One region of the Romboutsia sp. 1001216sp1 genome, then DNA from elsewhere that is predicted to be linked to it. Evidence: riboswitches for the same ligand, from Rfam matches in the RefSeq annotation. Region 1 holds a riboswitch; the other holds the start of a gene.
The links. Region 1 has a riboswitch for S-adenosylmethionine ahead of ABHC41_RS03285 (Na+/H+ antiporter NhaC family protein). Riboswitches for the same ligand answer to the same signal wherever they lie in the genome.
Positions count from the first base shown of each region.

Region 2: another riboswitch for S-adenosylmethionine. It lies ahead of ABHC41_RS04030 (O-acetylhomoserine aminocarboxypropyltransferase/cysteine synthase family protein); the one in region 1 lies ahead of ABHC41_RS03285 (Na+/H+ antiporter NhaC family protein).

Region 1 is NZ_JBDPHA010000002.1:21,401-29,921, forward strand. Features, by position in the region: gene nrdE (class 1b ribonucleoside-diphosphate reductase subunit alpha) at 1-477, shown strand, start outside; gene nrdF (class 1b ribonucleoside-diphosphate reductase subunit beta) at 489-1,460, shown strand; gene ABHC41_RS03255 (alpha/beta-type small acid-soluble spore protein) at 1,609-1,833, shown strand; gene ABHC41_RS03260 (hypothetical protein) at 1,995-2,366, shown strand; gene ABHC41_RS03265 (cytidine/deoxycytidylate deaminase family protein) at 2,739-3,275, shown strand; gene ABHC41_RS03270 (hypothetical protein) at 3,446-3,994, opposite strand; gene ABHC41_RS03275 (YtxH domain-containing protein) at 4,216-4,584, shown strand; gene ABHC41_RS03280 (hypothetical protein) at 4,605-4,940, shown strand; SAM riboswitch class I at 5,122-5,220, shown strand; gene ABHC41_RS03285 (Na+/H+ antiporter NhaC family protein) at 5,341-6,660, shown strand; gene ABHC41_RS03290 (hypothetical protein) at 6,718-6,861, shown strand; gene ABHC41_RS03295 (L,D-transpeptidase) at 7,094-7,552, shown strand; gene ABHC41_RS03300 (YgjV family protein) at 7,611-7,847, shown strand; gene ABHC41_RS03305 (hypothetical protein) at 8,066-8,521, shown strand, end outside.
Region 2 is NZ_JBDPHA010000002.1:173,396-181,327, reverse strand. Features, by position in the region: gene ABHC41_RS04035 (homoserine O-succinyltransferase) at 1-239, opposite strand, end outside; gene ABHC41_RS04030 (O-acetylhomoserine aminocarboxypropyltransferase/cysteine synthase family protein) at 241-1,512, opposite strand; SAM riboswitch class I at 1,569-1,672, opposite strand; gene ABHC41_RS04025 (hypothetical protein) at 1,855-2,412, opposite strand; gene ABHC41_RS04020 (hypothetical protein) at 2,651-3,250, shown strand; gene ABHC41_RS04015 (L-lactate dehydrogenase) at 3,569-4,522, shown strand; gene ABHC41_RS04010 (transcription repressor NadR) at 4,622-5,152, opposite strand; gene ABHC41_RS04005 (hypothetical protein) at 5,290-5,412, opposite strand; gene ABHC41_RS04000 (YdcF family protein) at 5,483-6,499, opposite strand; gene ABHC41_RS03995 (hypothetical protein) at 6,553-7,209, opposite strand; gene ABHC41_RS03990 (protein adenylyltransferase SelO) at 7,484-7,932, opposite strand, start outside.

The DNA.
Region 1 (8,521 bases):
AAAAAATTGTTTGAAGGTATACATATACCTACAACTAAAGAATGGGAAGCTTTATTAGATGAAGTAAAAGTACATGGATTATATAATGCATACTTAACAGCAATAGCACCAACTCAAAGTATTAGTTATGTTCAAAATGCAACATCAAGTATAATGCCAATTACAGAGCCGGTTGAAGTTAGAACATATGGTGATTCTACAACTATATATCCTATGCCATTTTTAACTAATGAAAACATGCTTTATTACCAATCTGCATATAGAATGGATATGAGAAAAGTTATAGATATAGTTTCAACAGTCCAAAATCATGTTGACCAAGGTATATCAACAACATTATTTGTAACAGATGATAAAACAACTAGAGATATAGCTAGATTATATATATATGCTTACAAAAAAGGACTAAAAAGTCTTTACTACACAAGAACTAAAATGACTAGAGACAACAATGAGTGTCTTATGTGTTCAGTATAAGGGGGAGTACTATGATATTTAAATTAGAAAAAATACACAAAGCAGTAAACTGGAATAAAGAAGATGATGGATTTACTCAAGCCTTTTGGGAACAAAATGTAAAACAATTTTGGTTACCAGAGGAAATATCAGTTTCAAAAGATTTAAAAGTATTTAATGAATTAAATGAAAAAGAAAAAGAATTATATAAAAAAGTATTAGGTGGACTTACATTACTAGACACTAAGCAAGGAAATGATGGGGTACCATCTATGATGAGCCTTACAGATAACCTTCAAAGAAAAGCAGTATTATCATTTATGGGAACTATGGAAGAAATACATGCTAAAAGTTACTCATCTATATTTATGACACTGCTTTCTAATGATGAAATTGAAGAATTATTTAAATGGATAGAAAGTGAAGAAACACTTCAGAAAAAGGCGGACTTAGTACTAGCCCAATATAAAAATACAAAAGATGAAGAAAGTTTATATTTATCTATGGTAACAAGTGTATTCTTAGAAAGCTTTTTATTCTACTCAGGTTTTTTCTATCCACTATATCTAGCAGGCCAAGGTAAAATGGTTGCAAGTGGAGAAATAATATCTCTTATACTTAGAGATGAATCACTACATGGAAAGTATATAGGACTTCTTTCTCAAGAAATATATGAAAAGTTTGAAGAAGCTAAAAAAGAAGAATTAAAAGATAGAATGTACAAAATACTTGAAGATTTAATGGAAAATGAAATAAACTATACAAACACTATATACAAAGATAGCGGTCTTGAAAGTGAAGTTATAAATTTCTTAAAATACAATGCTAATAGGGCATTAGAGAATTTAGGGTTTAATGAATACTATAAAGTAAGTGAAATAAACCCAATAGTACTAAATGGGCTAAGTACAGAAACCAAAAATCACGACTTTTTCTCGACTAAAGGTAATGGATATCAAAAAGGTGTATATGAAGAATTAAAAGATGAAGATTTCTTAATATAAAAAAATCACTTGGATAAAACCAAGTGATTTTTTAGTTTAATGTTTTATATTAGGTAAAAGCATTTTAATAATCTTATAAATCAAAAATACATAATAATATCATTTAAATTTGATAAAAATATATAAGAAAGTTTAAGGAGGTATTAAAATGTCTAAAAAACCAGCAATAAGTAATGCTAAACAAGCTCTAAATCAAATGAAACTAGAAATAGCAAATGAACTAGGAATATCAAATAGTCATATAGATGGATCTAATGATACATCATATAAAAATGGACATATAGGTGGAAACTTAGGTGGTGTGATGAGTAGAAGATTAGTAGAAATGGGTGAAGAACAGCTACTAAGAGAATATAATAAAAAAAATAAATAATTAACAGGCATTGAGTTGAAAGTCAGTAAACAACTCAATGCTTTTTTTAGTAATTAAAACCATTTTAGTGTAAAAAGTTGACGAATTAAGTAGATGAAATTATAATGAAAGTACAAAGTATAACCACGATTAATAGGTAGGCTATATAAAGGAGATTAAGGATGAGTTCAGAGTTAGCAAGACTAAAAGAATTGTATGAAATATTTTTAGATATGGAAAAATATTCAGTATTATTACCAACAGAAAAGAGGCTTTCAGATTTCGTAAAGGTTACGTTAGACAAAGAACATGAAGTAGTGTATTTAAAAGAAGAAAAACAAGAAAGAAAGTTAAATTCAGATGGGTTTAAGATAAATTTAATTTGTATATTAGAAAGTGTAGAAGATTTTTTAGATAATTCTAATATTATTGATAGATTTAGTGAAGTTGAAGAAGGAAAACTTAGTGAAGAAGAATATATAAAGTATGCAGGTGGTATTTGCTTGGCTAGAGGTAAATATGATAAGATAATTTCAAAACTTTATGTTATATAAATATATATTATGCCTTTAAGTAGATGCTTAAGGGCTATTATTAAAAAAAGACAGAATTTATTTCTGTCTTTTTTTAATAATAAACTGAAAAATAAAGCTATATAAAATTAATGACTAAGGAGCATGATTAAAGGGATAGTAATATTATTACTAAAAAAATATATTATATACATTTATGTTAAATAAGTAGTTAAATATTACAAATTTATAATAACTCTTGAAAAAATAATGACGTGTGAGTTAAGATGATTTTAAGAAAATAAAAAATAAGATTATAGATGCGGGTATAATGATTAGATTTAACTAAGGTTATAGGGATTTTGACATATAAAGATATTTATAAATAATAAATGAACAGAAGGAGCATATCATATGAGAAAATTATTTACAGAGTGGGCGATGGATATAGCCGAAGATAGTAAAGTTAGAAGTACGTGTGTTTCAAGACAAGTAGGAGCTGTAATTATAAAAGGAAAGCAAATTATAGCTACAGGTTATAATGGAAGTCCTGCTGGAACTATTCATTGTTCAGATATTGGCTATTGCGAGAGAAAAAAAAGAGGTATACCTTCAGGACAAGGCTTAGAACTATGTCGAGCTGGGCATGCTGAAGCAAATGCTATAATACAATGTGCTAAACATGGAATAAGCTGTGAAGGAGCTACATTGTATGCTACTACTCAACCTTGTGTATTTTGCTCAATATCTATTATTCAAGCAGGAATAAAAAAAGTAATATTTAAAGGAGAGTATCCTACAGGCTTAGGCCAGCAGCTATTTGAAGAAGCTGGAATAGAATACATTAAATATGAAGATGCATTAAAACAAGAGCAAGAAGAACAAGAAGCTAAACGTGAGAAAGAGAAGAAACGTGTTCAAGAATTCTTAAGTAAGCCAAGGAGCTATTAAAAGGCTAGGCTAAACAATTTAGCTTTTATAGAAAAATATATAATAATTCATTGTTTATTTATATTCAACAATGATTACTGTAAAAAGATATATTAAATATAAACAAAGCTACTTAACATATGTTAAGTAGCTTTGTTTATATTTAATAGTGTTGAGTTTAATATAATATTTTACCTTAAATACTTTCTATAGTAATATACAATCATAAAAAAAGCACCACATGAAGCATCTATTAAATCCATCATGGTATCTTTTAAACCGCCAGATTGCGTATTCATCTTAAATAAGACATCTAGTAAATATTCACATATTTCACAAATTGCTGATATGCCCATTGCAAAGAAGAAAAGAATCATACATATTAAAAGTTTATTATTTTTACTACTAATATTTTTTAGTATATTAAATCCAATTTTAACAGATATAAATCCAGACCAAAAATGAAGAAAATCATCATAAAATGGGATTATATCGTAAAGTCCATAACATGAACCTAGTAAAAAAGAAGATAATATAAAAATGTTTCCAATTATGTACAATGGGTAGTCAAGTATAGCTAAGTTTTTTAAATAAGCTTTAGTAAGCACAAAAGTAATTATAAGCGAAATTAAGCTAATTACGCTTTTTCCAAATTCTTTGTTAAATAGAAAAAATATTATAGATAAAATATAAATAATGTAAAGTAATATACTAAATTTCTTAATATCTTTATGTTTCATAGCAATTCCTACCTTCCATAATTATTATATTATTATGTGCATACGTATAAATAAAATGTAAGTTTAATTTATATAATTTAATTTAGCTGAAATATAAAAAAATAAATAGAAAAATAAATTATTTTGTTTTAAAACTTACTAATTTGGGTATATATGTATTAGAAATATTAGAAAAATAGTAAAAAATAGTATAATACAAATTAACAATAGGAGTGATGAGCATGAGTTTAGCAAAAAAAATAGAACAAAAGAAAAAAGCTAAAAAAGCAAAAGAAAGAAATAAAAAGATAAAAATAGCTACACTAGGTGTTGCAACAGGTGCTATAACAGGAATACTAGGTGGGGTTTTATTAGCTCCTAAGTCAGGAAAAGAAACTAGAGAAGATATAAAAAATACAGCTAAAGATATAAACACAAATGTAAGTGAAAAGGCTGCCAAAACAAAAGAAAAATTAACTACAAATGTAAATGAATCTAAGAGAAGAATAAAAGAGTATTTAGATAGTAAAAAGAAAGAAAATGAAGACGTAGTAGATACTAATGTTGTAGAATTATTACAAGCTCCACAAGAAGCTAAGGATAAAGAATAATTGCTATGGAGAATAACATTATGTACATAGATTTAAATGTAATATATATAATACTAGCATTATTAGGTATAGGTGCATTAATATTTTTAATAATAACTTTAAAAAATATTAATGAATTTATTAAAAATATCAATACAGTGGTATCAACAAATTCTGATGACATACATACAGTAGTAGGTAAATTACCTAATTTAGTTGATAATATCAGCGATATTAGTGAAAATGTAAAAGACGTTGCGGAAGTTGCAACAGATGTAACAGCAGATATAGTAGTGGCTAAAGAAAATGTAAAATCTAATGTTGAGATATTTACTGAAATATTAAATATATTAAAATCTGTATTTATTAATAAATAGTCATAAAAGTCATAATTAAATCATAATTTAATTATGACTTTTTTTATTTGCTAATATATCATAATAAATTAAGATGTATAAAAAATTAATATATATAATTTATAAGTAGATTTATTAGAATAATTAAAAAATAATATTGACAAAATTGTGAAAATTAACTATTATATAAATAATTAAATAATTCTTATCAAGAGTGGCGGAGGGACTGGCCCGACGAAGCCCAGCAACCAGTATTATTATACGGGTGCTAAATCCTGCAGCATAAGCTGAAAGATGAGAGTATAATTTTTGCTGTCAAAGCCTGAGTTATCTCAGGTTTTTTTTATTAAAAAATATCAGGTATATTTAAATAAATTAAAATTATACTCTTTAGAAGTTTTAATATAAAGGGAGGTATATTATGAAAGAAGAAGCAAAAAAAGGTAGTATATTAGGATTATTACCACTGGGTGTATTTTTAATAGTATTTTTAGGTAGCGGGGTAATAACTGGGGATTTTTATAAAATGCCAGCAATAGTAGCATTTATAATCGCAACTATAGTAGGATTTTCTCTTAATAGAAAAGTTAGTTTAGGAGAAAAGATAGAAGTATTTTGTAAAGGTGCAGGTAATATAGATATAATATCTATGATTATGATATTTATACTTGCAGGTTCTTTTTCAAGTGTAGCTAAGGCAATGGGAGGTGTTGACTCAACTGTTAATTTAAGTTTATCAATTCTTCCTCCTAATCTTTTAGTATCAGGGTTATTTGTAATAGGATGTTTTATATCTATATCTATGGGAACATCAATGGGAACAATAGCAGCACTTGGGCCAATAGGCATAGGAATTGCAGCTAAAACAGGAATACCAGCACCATTAGTAATAGGAGCTGTTGTAGGTGGAGCTATGTTTGGAGATAATTTATCTATGATATCAGACACTACAATAGCAGCAACCAAAACTCAAGGATGTGAATTAAAAGATAAATTTAGAGTAAATTTCTTAATAGTTTTACCAGCAGCTATTATAACTGCTATATTATTAGCTACTATAACATCAGGGTATAGTTTAGGTGGTAGCACAAGCTATAGATATGATTTTATAAAAGTTTTACCATATTTAGGAGTGTTATTAGGAGCTTTATGTGGAGTAAATGTATTTGTTTTACTTAGTTTTGGAGTAGTATTTGCAGGTGCAATAGGACTATTTACAAATTCATTTGGGTTATTTGGATTTATAGAAGCTATATCAGGTGGTATATCAGGAATGTATGAATTATGTCTACTTGTTATAATAATCGGAGGACTTGTAGAACTTATAAAATTAAATGGTGGAATAGACTTTATACTTAATTTTATAAGTAGTAAAATAAAAACTAAAAAAGGTGCAGAGTTTGGTATAGCAGCATTAGTAAGTATAGTAGATTTATGTACAGCAAACAACACTATAGCAATAGTAACAGCAGGGCCACTTGCAAAAGATATAGCTACAAAATTTGATATAGATAATAGAAAAACTGCAAGTATATTAGATATATTCTCATCTTGTTGGCAAGGCATAGTTCCATATGGTGCACAAGTATTAACAGCTGCAGGGATGGTAGGAATATCTCCTGTTGAATTAATTAAATATCTACATTATCCTTGGTTAATGTTAGCTTGTGGAATAATAGCTATAACATTTGGTATTCCAAACTTAAATAAAGTTAATAAAAGGAAAAAAGAAGTAGCTTAATGTAACTATAAAATTTTAGTTTCATATAATATAATAAAAGCAATACTGGAGGAGATTATGGCATTAGGTGACTATGATTTCTTAGTAGGAGTAGTATCGACTTTTATAATAACATCATCCTATGAAATATCAATATATACTATAAATCAAGCTCGATGTATAGTTAAATCATATAAGTATATGAAACATAATAATACTTAAAAAGTGAAGTTTTAAAACTTCACTTTTTTTACGCTTAAGGAAATTATGATATTTCAAAAATTAGTAGATAATTATTACAGTTAAGTAATACCAATCAGTTTAGCGAGTGTAAAAAATAAACTTAATATTTTTACATTCGTACAATAATAGTTAAATTAACTGAAATATCACATAAAGTTTATAATTAGCATAATTATAATAAATATTATTATGAGAAGGTGAAATATTATTTATGAATAGATACTATAGACAGATAGATTACAGCAAATTTGATAAAAATATGGAAGAGTTTGTAAATGAGAATCATATAAAAAGTGATACAGGCTATATTATAATTACATCTACTAAAGATAAACTTACCTATATATTAAAAAAAGTAGATGATAGATTTAAGGTACTGCACGTTTGGAGTAGCACTGTAGGAAAAAGCTCAACTCCTACAATAAAGGGTATATTTAAGTCAGGTATAAAGTATCCTGCTATAGGGGGAGAAAAAAGTTCAGCAAAATATGCAATGAATATAGTAGATGATTACTATTACCACTCAATACTATATGATCCTAAGGGACTTTATGTAATAGATGATAGACTTGGAGTAGCTATAAGTATGGGATGTATAAGATTAGCTACAGAAAATGCTAGATGGATGTATGATAATATACCTATTAATACTACTATAATAATAAAATAGTTATATAAAAATATAAATATCAAATAATAGTTATAAGAAATAAAAAGGAGATAATTTTATGATTAGCTTTGACCCTATTGAATGGATTGGATATTCAGCATCCTTATTTATAGTTATATCATTAACGATGACATCTATAGTAAAGCTTAGAATTATAAATTCTATAGGATGTTTTTTATTTGTAGTTTACGGATTATATGTAAAAGCATATCCTGTTGCCATATCTAATGCGCTTATAATTATTATAAATATATATAATTTATATAATATTTATAAATATAAAGAAAAAAATTAAATTACAAAATATTATTTAATAGCGTAGATATTTTATCTATGCTATTTTTTGTTAAAAGTAAATATTTTCTATATTAATAGATTAGATAAACTAAAATATTAAAAAGGTATAATATTTTAAATAACAATAGTGAGATAAAATATGTTTATTAACTAAGTAAATTGATATATTATATATAATAATAAAAATTATAATTAAAATAGAAAAGAGGACTAAATGTGAATAAAACAATAAGAGAGATTGATAAGGATATAAATAGATGTAAAAACTTAATTGAAGAAAATAACTATTTAGAAATAGTTATAGGATTAGAAGAACTAATAGATAAATATAATTCATGTATAGAAAATATAAAAAAATATGATGGTAGAGTATGGAATTACTCAAAATCTGATTTAGAAAAATTAATGAAAGAATTATTAGGATACAAAAAAGAATTAAGTATAAGAGAATATAAAAAGGAATTAACTAAATTAGTAGATTCTTCAATAGATTATATTAAAAATCATGATACACTAAATAAAAGTAAAAAAATAAATCTTATAGAAGTAATAAGAGATCTTCATAATATAAGCAATGAAGATCTAGGTAAAGAAAAGCTTTGGGAAGAGTTAAGAATATATATAAGGTTAGCAAGTGATGAAGATATAGAAGTAGGGAGTAAGTTGATATCT
Region 2 (7,932 bases), 150 kb from region 1:
TTAAGCCTTATAAACTTTATATTTATATCCTCATTCATTTTTGAAAATAACTCTAATAAATGAGCTTCTGTCTCTACTTTATTAGGCATAAGATTTAATATACCTATAGTTTTATAATGAGGACTGATCTTACCTAAACTAGATTTTCTATATAGCTTTTTATTATAAATTTTGCTTTCTATTATACAATTATCTACAAATTTGGCTCCATTTATTTTTTTACAAAGATATACAGTCATATTATATTTCCTTAAGTGCTCTATCAAAGTAATTTATTAAGTCATCTATATTTTCTATTCCAACAGATACTCTAATCATCTCTAAACTAACTCCACACTTTATCTTATCTTCATCAGACAACTGGCTATGAGTAGTACTAGCAGGATGAAGTACTGATGTTTTATTAAATCCAAGATGTATTGCCAAATCTACTAATTTTAAAGATTTTATAAAAGTCTTAGCTTCATTTATTCCACCTTTTATACCAAATGTTAATATTCCACTTCCACCTTTTAAGTAAGTTTTTACTTTCTTATAATCTTCTCTACTTTCTAAGTATGGATAGTTTACCCAGCTTACTTTTTCATGATTTTCTAAATACTTTGCTAATACTAAAGTATTTTTACTATGTTTTTTCATTCTAAGATGAAGTGTTTCCACTCCTAGATTACTTAAAAATGCATTAAAAGGGCTCATTGTGCTACCTAAATCTCTAAGCAGTGATGCTCTTAACTTTGTTATATAAGCACTTTCCCTAAATTCCTCAACATATTTAATATCATGACAACTAACATCTCCATCACTTAATAATGGATATTTCCCATTATCCCAATTAAAATTACCACAATCAACAACTATTCCTCCAAGTGCCACTGCATGACCATCTATATATTTTGATGTAGAATGTATAACTATATTTGCACCAAAATTTATAGGATTACATAAATACGGGCTTGCTACTGTATTGTCAACTATAAAAGGAATATCCCCCTTTTTAGCTATTTCACTTAATTTCTTAAAATCTAATATATCTAGTCCTGGATTTCCTATAGTTTCTCCATATATAGCTTTAGTATTTTCATCTACTAAGGATAGTATATATTCTTTATCATCATTATTGGATACAAATTTTGTTTCTATTCCAAAACTTCTAAGAGTTATATTAAATAAATTATAAGTTCCACCATATAGTGATGATACTGATATTATATTGTCTCCACTTTTGCATATATTTAAAATAGCTAAAAGCACCGCCGATTGTCCTGAACTAACTGCAACTGCTCCGACGCCACCTTCAAGATATGCTATTTTTTCTTCAAAATTTGCTACTGTTGGATTGCTTATTCTACTATACATATGGCCATCTGCTTTTAAATCAAATATATCTGCCACTAAGTCTGGATCTTCATATTTGAAGGTTGTACTTTGAACCAAAGGATACACCATAGGCTCCCCAACATTTGGTTTATATCCCCCTCTTACACATAAAGTTTCCTTGTTATAATTTTTCATAAAAAAAGCCCCCTTTTATCTAGGAAGCCTTTTATTAACGCAACAAATCAATATGCCTTTTATCTCTCAGGAAAACTCCTGCAGGATTTAGCACAATTCTAACTAAGTTAGCTGTTGCCAGGCTTCATAGGGCCAGTCCCTCCACCATTCTTAATAAAAGACTTTCTATTTATTTTTATTATTTAATAAGTATTATATATTATAATTATCGAAATTATAATTTAATAAATTAATTTATATATATATTTATATGTATATGTTCATAAAATATTTTATACTATAACTTATCATTTTTGCTTAATTATTGATTATTCCAAATTACTATATTCTATAAAATTTTGTCTAGTTTTGAGCTTTTACTACATATTTATTTCTAACCTCTTTAGGTAGAATATTCCATACATAAACTGCTAAAGAGAAATCTAACATACTATGTATTATAGTTCCAACTCCTATTAATCCTATAACAGATACTAAAAAACCTTGATTATAAAATCCTTCCGAAAGGTTTGATGAAAAATAAAAAGGTATAATTACTAAAACTTCTCCAATAGCATGAATTAATCCTATAACAAATGAATATCCTAAAGAACTTTTTATACTCTTTATAAGATCCCTATTTTTGTTTAAGTAAATACACCCAATACTAACAAATAATAAATGACTTAGTGCTCTAATTACAATTGGTAATGGGAAACCACCAAATAAAAAACCTATTGTAGTTCCAAGTGTTACAAATAGAGCAGTCTTTGATGATATAAACATAGCTATAAATATTGGTATATGACTAGCTAATGTAAAAGATGCCGGTTCTAATATTATTTTAATTGGTGAAAACATTGGTATAATAATTCCCATTGCACATAAAAGTGCTGATAATACAATATTTTTAGTTCTCATATCTCTCCTCCAAATATATTTTTTAATTTAGTATATTTAATTCATATTACATGTGTCTTTACATATATATTTACAGTTTAGTGACTAAATTTATAATTGTCAAATACTTTTTTATGTTTATTCATTTAAGCTTGCTTACATATATAAAATTAATTTATTCATATTTATAATTTTTTAATATTGATAATATCAACTAATATGCTATAATTTACATAAATTTTCAATGAGTGGTGATATTATGAATGAATATATTGGAATAATCATAAGAAATCAAAATGATAAGTTTTTACTTTGTGATGGAAGCTTTTATATAAAAACTAGATTAGATTCTAATAGGGATATTGAGGATATAATAAAAACTGAAATATATAACGTATTAGAAAAAGACATATTTAAGATAAGAAAAATTTTTGAAGAAAAAATCATTCATAGATATGAAGAAATAACACTTTACTTAGTTGATGTTGGAGTTTATACCAATGACTACGATTTTATATCAATAGACAAGATATTAAGTGAAATTATAAATTTTGATGATAAAAACTATTTTAATGAATATATATTAAAACCTGAAGAATACTCTAATATACTCTCAACTACATTTACTTTGCTTATGCTTGTTATCACAGTTAATATATTTCATTTACCACAATTTATACATAATATTTCTTCATATACTCTGAGTGGATTTTCACTTATTTTTATATATTCAATATTTAATAAATACTTAAAACCAAAGTTAATAACATACTTATCTTACTTTAAATTTAATGTTAAAATTGCTAACTATATAACATCACTTTTACTAGTTATATATTGTATAATAACTTTATTTTAAATACTAGCTATCTATATATGAATCTATAATCAAATTTTTAAGTAAAATATAGCACAAAAGCTACTTTAATTTTATATAATCTAAGGATTTTCTATTCTTTTACTACCAATTCATTCTTTACTTTATAAAGATTAAGCAGTATAATAATGCCAAATACATCAATTTATAATTTTTTATAAAATAAATATATAATAATAATTTTATAACCAATATAGACTTAACTAATAAAATTTATAGGTTACTTATCTTATTTCTTAAGCCATACAAATAAATTCATTTCAAAACACTTTACAAAAGACAACTTTAGGAGGATGACTTATGTGTTTAAAATTAAGAAAAATAGCAATAGTAGGTACGGGACTAGTTGGGTCTAGCTGTGGATTTGCACTAGTTAATCAATGTGTATGTGATGAACTTTTAATGATTGATATAAATGAAGAAAAAGCTAAAGGCGAAGCTTGGGATTTAACTCACGGAGTAGAATTTATGTCTCAAAGAACTAAAATAAGACAAGCAACATTTGCAGATTGTAGTGATGCTGATATTGTTATATTTACTGCAGGACCAGCACCTAAACAAGGTCAATCTAGACTTGATACTTTAGAAGTTAGTGCTTCTATATGTAACTCAGTAATTAAGGAAATAATGAAATCAGGATTTGATGGTTTCTTTGTAGTTGCTTCAAATCCAGTTGATATAATTTCATATCATATATGGAAGTTATCTGGACTTCCTAAAAACAGAATAATAGGAACAGGAACTACCATAGATTCATCAAGATTAAAAAACTTCTTATCTAAATATTTAGATGACGTAGACACAAGATCTATACATGCATATTCTATGGGTGAACATGGAGATTCTCAGATAGTTCCTTGGTCAAATGTTAGCATTGCAGGTAAACCTCTTCTAACCCTAATTGAAGAAAATGAAAAACTAAAAAAAGAAATAGATTTAGATTATTTAGTAGAAAAAACTGCTAAAGCTGGTTGGGAAGTATATAATAGAAAAGGTACTACTTACTATGGTATAGCTTCAGCAGTTGTTGGAATCATAAAATCAATATTTAGTAATGAAAGAAGAATTTTACCAGTTTCAGCTTTACTTGAAGGTGAATATGGAGAGACAGATGTGTATACAGGAGTCCCAACTATAATAGGTATAAATGGAGCTGAAAAAGTTATAGAAATTGATATGACTGAAGAAGAGAAGACTAAGTTTAAACATTCAAATAATATACTAAAACAATATTTAAAAAGCATTGGATATTAATTTATATATCTTAATAAAAAGTAAGGAGGAACGAATCGTTCCTCCTTACTTTTTATTAAAATTATATAGTTTTGTCTTATTTATAAAATACAATTTAGACTAATATAAATACCCTTTTTCAGTTAAAGAGGTTATAACTTGCTTATAAGTTTTTTCATCTTTGCACTTTATCGTATGAAGATGTACGCCATCTGTTAAATGAGATAGAGGACTTGTTTCTTTTGAATTTAACTTTTCTATAAATTCTTTTACATCTCTTCTACATTCTAAGTGTAAATTGCCAATAATTTGACCATATATACTATGTTCTACTATTACATCTTCAACTATACCACCTTCATCAACTATAGTATTTAATTCATCTTCTATATCTTCTTTATCATGCTTGCAAGCTATAGTTTTTATTATATAATTGTCTTCTTTATTATCATTTAATATATATCCTCTTGGAGTAGATATAATATGGATGCCACTAGCTCTAAGAAGAGCAACATCTCCTACTATAACTTGTCTACTTACATTAAGTTCACTTGATAGTTTTGATCCACTCACAGCTTTATTTTTATTTTTTAGTAGATTTAATATCTTATCTCTTCTATCTGAACCTGTCATTTTAATACCTCTTTTCATATACATGTTATTTTTATTATATCTTAATAAAGGTTGCTTATCTATATGAAAATAGTATAAAATATCTATATTAAACTTGCATTTAGTCCATAATTATAAATATATATTTTCCTATTTAATATATAAATTTGATAATATTAATTACACCCACTGCATCCAAATCCTGCAAAATATATTCTTATTGTGCTCGGTTTATCTTTATTTTTTTCTATTATACTTTTTAATAAATCTATTGCAGATTGTGGTAAATTTACCTTCATATGTAGTCCCTCCATCTATTTATATATACTTATACTTATTCAATAAATAGATTATTGATGTTATTTAAAACTAAAAATTGATTGGTAATAATGAATTAATAACTAAGACTAAATATAAAAGTATAATAATGATATTTAACCATTTATATATGAACAATATAGCTATAAACTCTCGAATCAGCGCGCTTGGGAGAAAATAAAAAGCTGTAGGAGCTCCTACACCATTTGCCTTTAATCCAACCTTACGAGCAAATATTGATGCACGGAATACATGATAATTATTAGTTACAAAAATACATTTATAATTACCTGATTTATCCATAATTGCCTTAGAAAACTTCATGTTCTCATACGTTGTTGTGGATTTATCCTCAGCAATAATATCTTCATTATTTATACCTTGTGATATTAAGTATTTTTTCATAGCATATGCTTCTGAAACTAACTCATCTGGACCTTGACCTCCAGATACAATTATCTTAGGTAAATTCCCTCTGTCTTTTTGATCTTTATATATATCAATTCCTTTATCTAATCTACTTTTTAAAAGAGGTGGTACTCTATCTCCAATCAATCCAGAACCAAGAACTATTATATAATTTATATTCTTTCTTACTGGTATCACTTGGTATATATATGAATAAATTAAATAGCTTATAAACATAAATCCTAAATATACTGACATTACGATTATTGATATAATAACCATATAAGTAAACATATTTAATTTATTACCATGATATATCAATACGTAACTAAGAAATATCATAATAAATATATATATACCTATAATTAACGAAAGAAGATTTGCTAACTTTTTTCCCTCTTTTTTTATCATACTTCTTCCATTTTTAATAAATAAAAATGCACATATTACTACTAATATAGGTATTAACCCATAGACTATTAAAAGTATTAAAGTGTTAGCAATATTACTTTTATCTGATAAAGTTGCTAATGTATAAAAAGTTATTCCTAAAAATCCAATTATTAATATAAGCCCTGTTAGAAAGCTTCTTTTTTCTACTATAAATAAAATTGTACCTGCTAAAATTATGATTATACTAGTAAACAATAAGGTATTCATATTCATCCTTTCTTAACAAAGATAATTTTTTATCTTTTTCTAAATTTTACTATTTATTTAGAAAAAAGATAGAATAAATCATTTTCATTATTATTTGAGAATGATTTATTCTCTTTTATCTGCAATATAGCTTTATCTGACTTTGAATTTTCTTTAAATTCATATCCTTTAACTGTAACTATCTTATTTTCACTGTCTTTTTCTAATTTATTATACAAATTATCACTTATAATAATTTGACTTTTGAATAGACCTGTAATTAATATTTTTTTATCTACTACACCTACTACTTTTAAATTGTTATTTTCTACTTTATAATTAGTTAATTCTTTTAACTCATTCATATACTTAAAGTTTTTTATACCATCATATCTTGGTATTATTGCAGCTTCTTTATCATTTACCTTTACCTTCTCTAAATCTAATTTATTGGCTAATTTATTATATTCAGACTCTTTAATAACCATATTATTCTTATCATCAACTTTAAGCATTTCAAAGTTTATTTCTTCAAATTTACATTTATTACTTTCTAAGCTTTTCTCTATTGTATCAATTTGATCTTTTTCTCTTTTATTTCCTTCTATTGATATATAAGTTAATGGATAAGTAAAATCATCGTCTATAAAATTATCATATACAAATTTCCCTCCTATTAAAATTACTGCAGCTGAAATTAATCCTACTATTATTCTTTTGCTAAGCTTCATAAATAATTCTCCTTTTATTTTTATATATGATTATATTATTATAAAACCTATAATCTACATATCGATTTATCTTTCATAAAGATTACAAATTTGTAAGGTAAGATTATTAATAATATTTTAGCTAATTCAATATATTAGTAATAAAAAATTTACTTCGCCTAAGCGACGTGTCAGTGAAACACTTTATGTCGCCCACAATTTTTGAAGTATCATAATTTTCTTAAGTTTAAAAAGAGGCTTTTATATAAAAGCCTCTCTCATTTTTATTAATTTTTTATGTTCCACAATAAGTTCTATAAGAGCAGTTCGATGGTTTAGGTAACTTTGAATACTCTTCTTGCTCTTTTGAATGCTCATATGGTTTTGAAATAGCATTGATAAGATTTATCATAACTTCAAAGTTGCCTTTATCAGCAGCTTCTAAAGCTTCTTCTACTCTATAATTTCTTGGAATTACTGCTGGATTAGATTTCTTCATTAATTTAAGTATTTCCTCTTCTGAACTAGACTGTCTCTTGAGTCTTTCCTTCCAAATATTATACCAATTTTTAAATTCTTCACTACTAAACATACCTTTTTTGCTATTTTTATTAAATGTTAGCTCTATAAAAGTGTTAGTATAATCTTCATTATACTTTTCCATAATACTAAGTAAATCTTCAATTATAGCTTTATCTTGTTCCTCTTTATTAAATATTCCAAGCTTTGATCTCATTATTGATA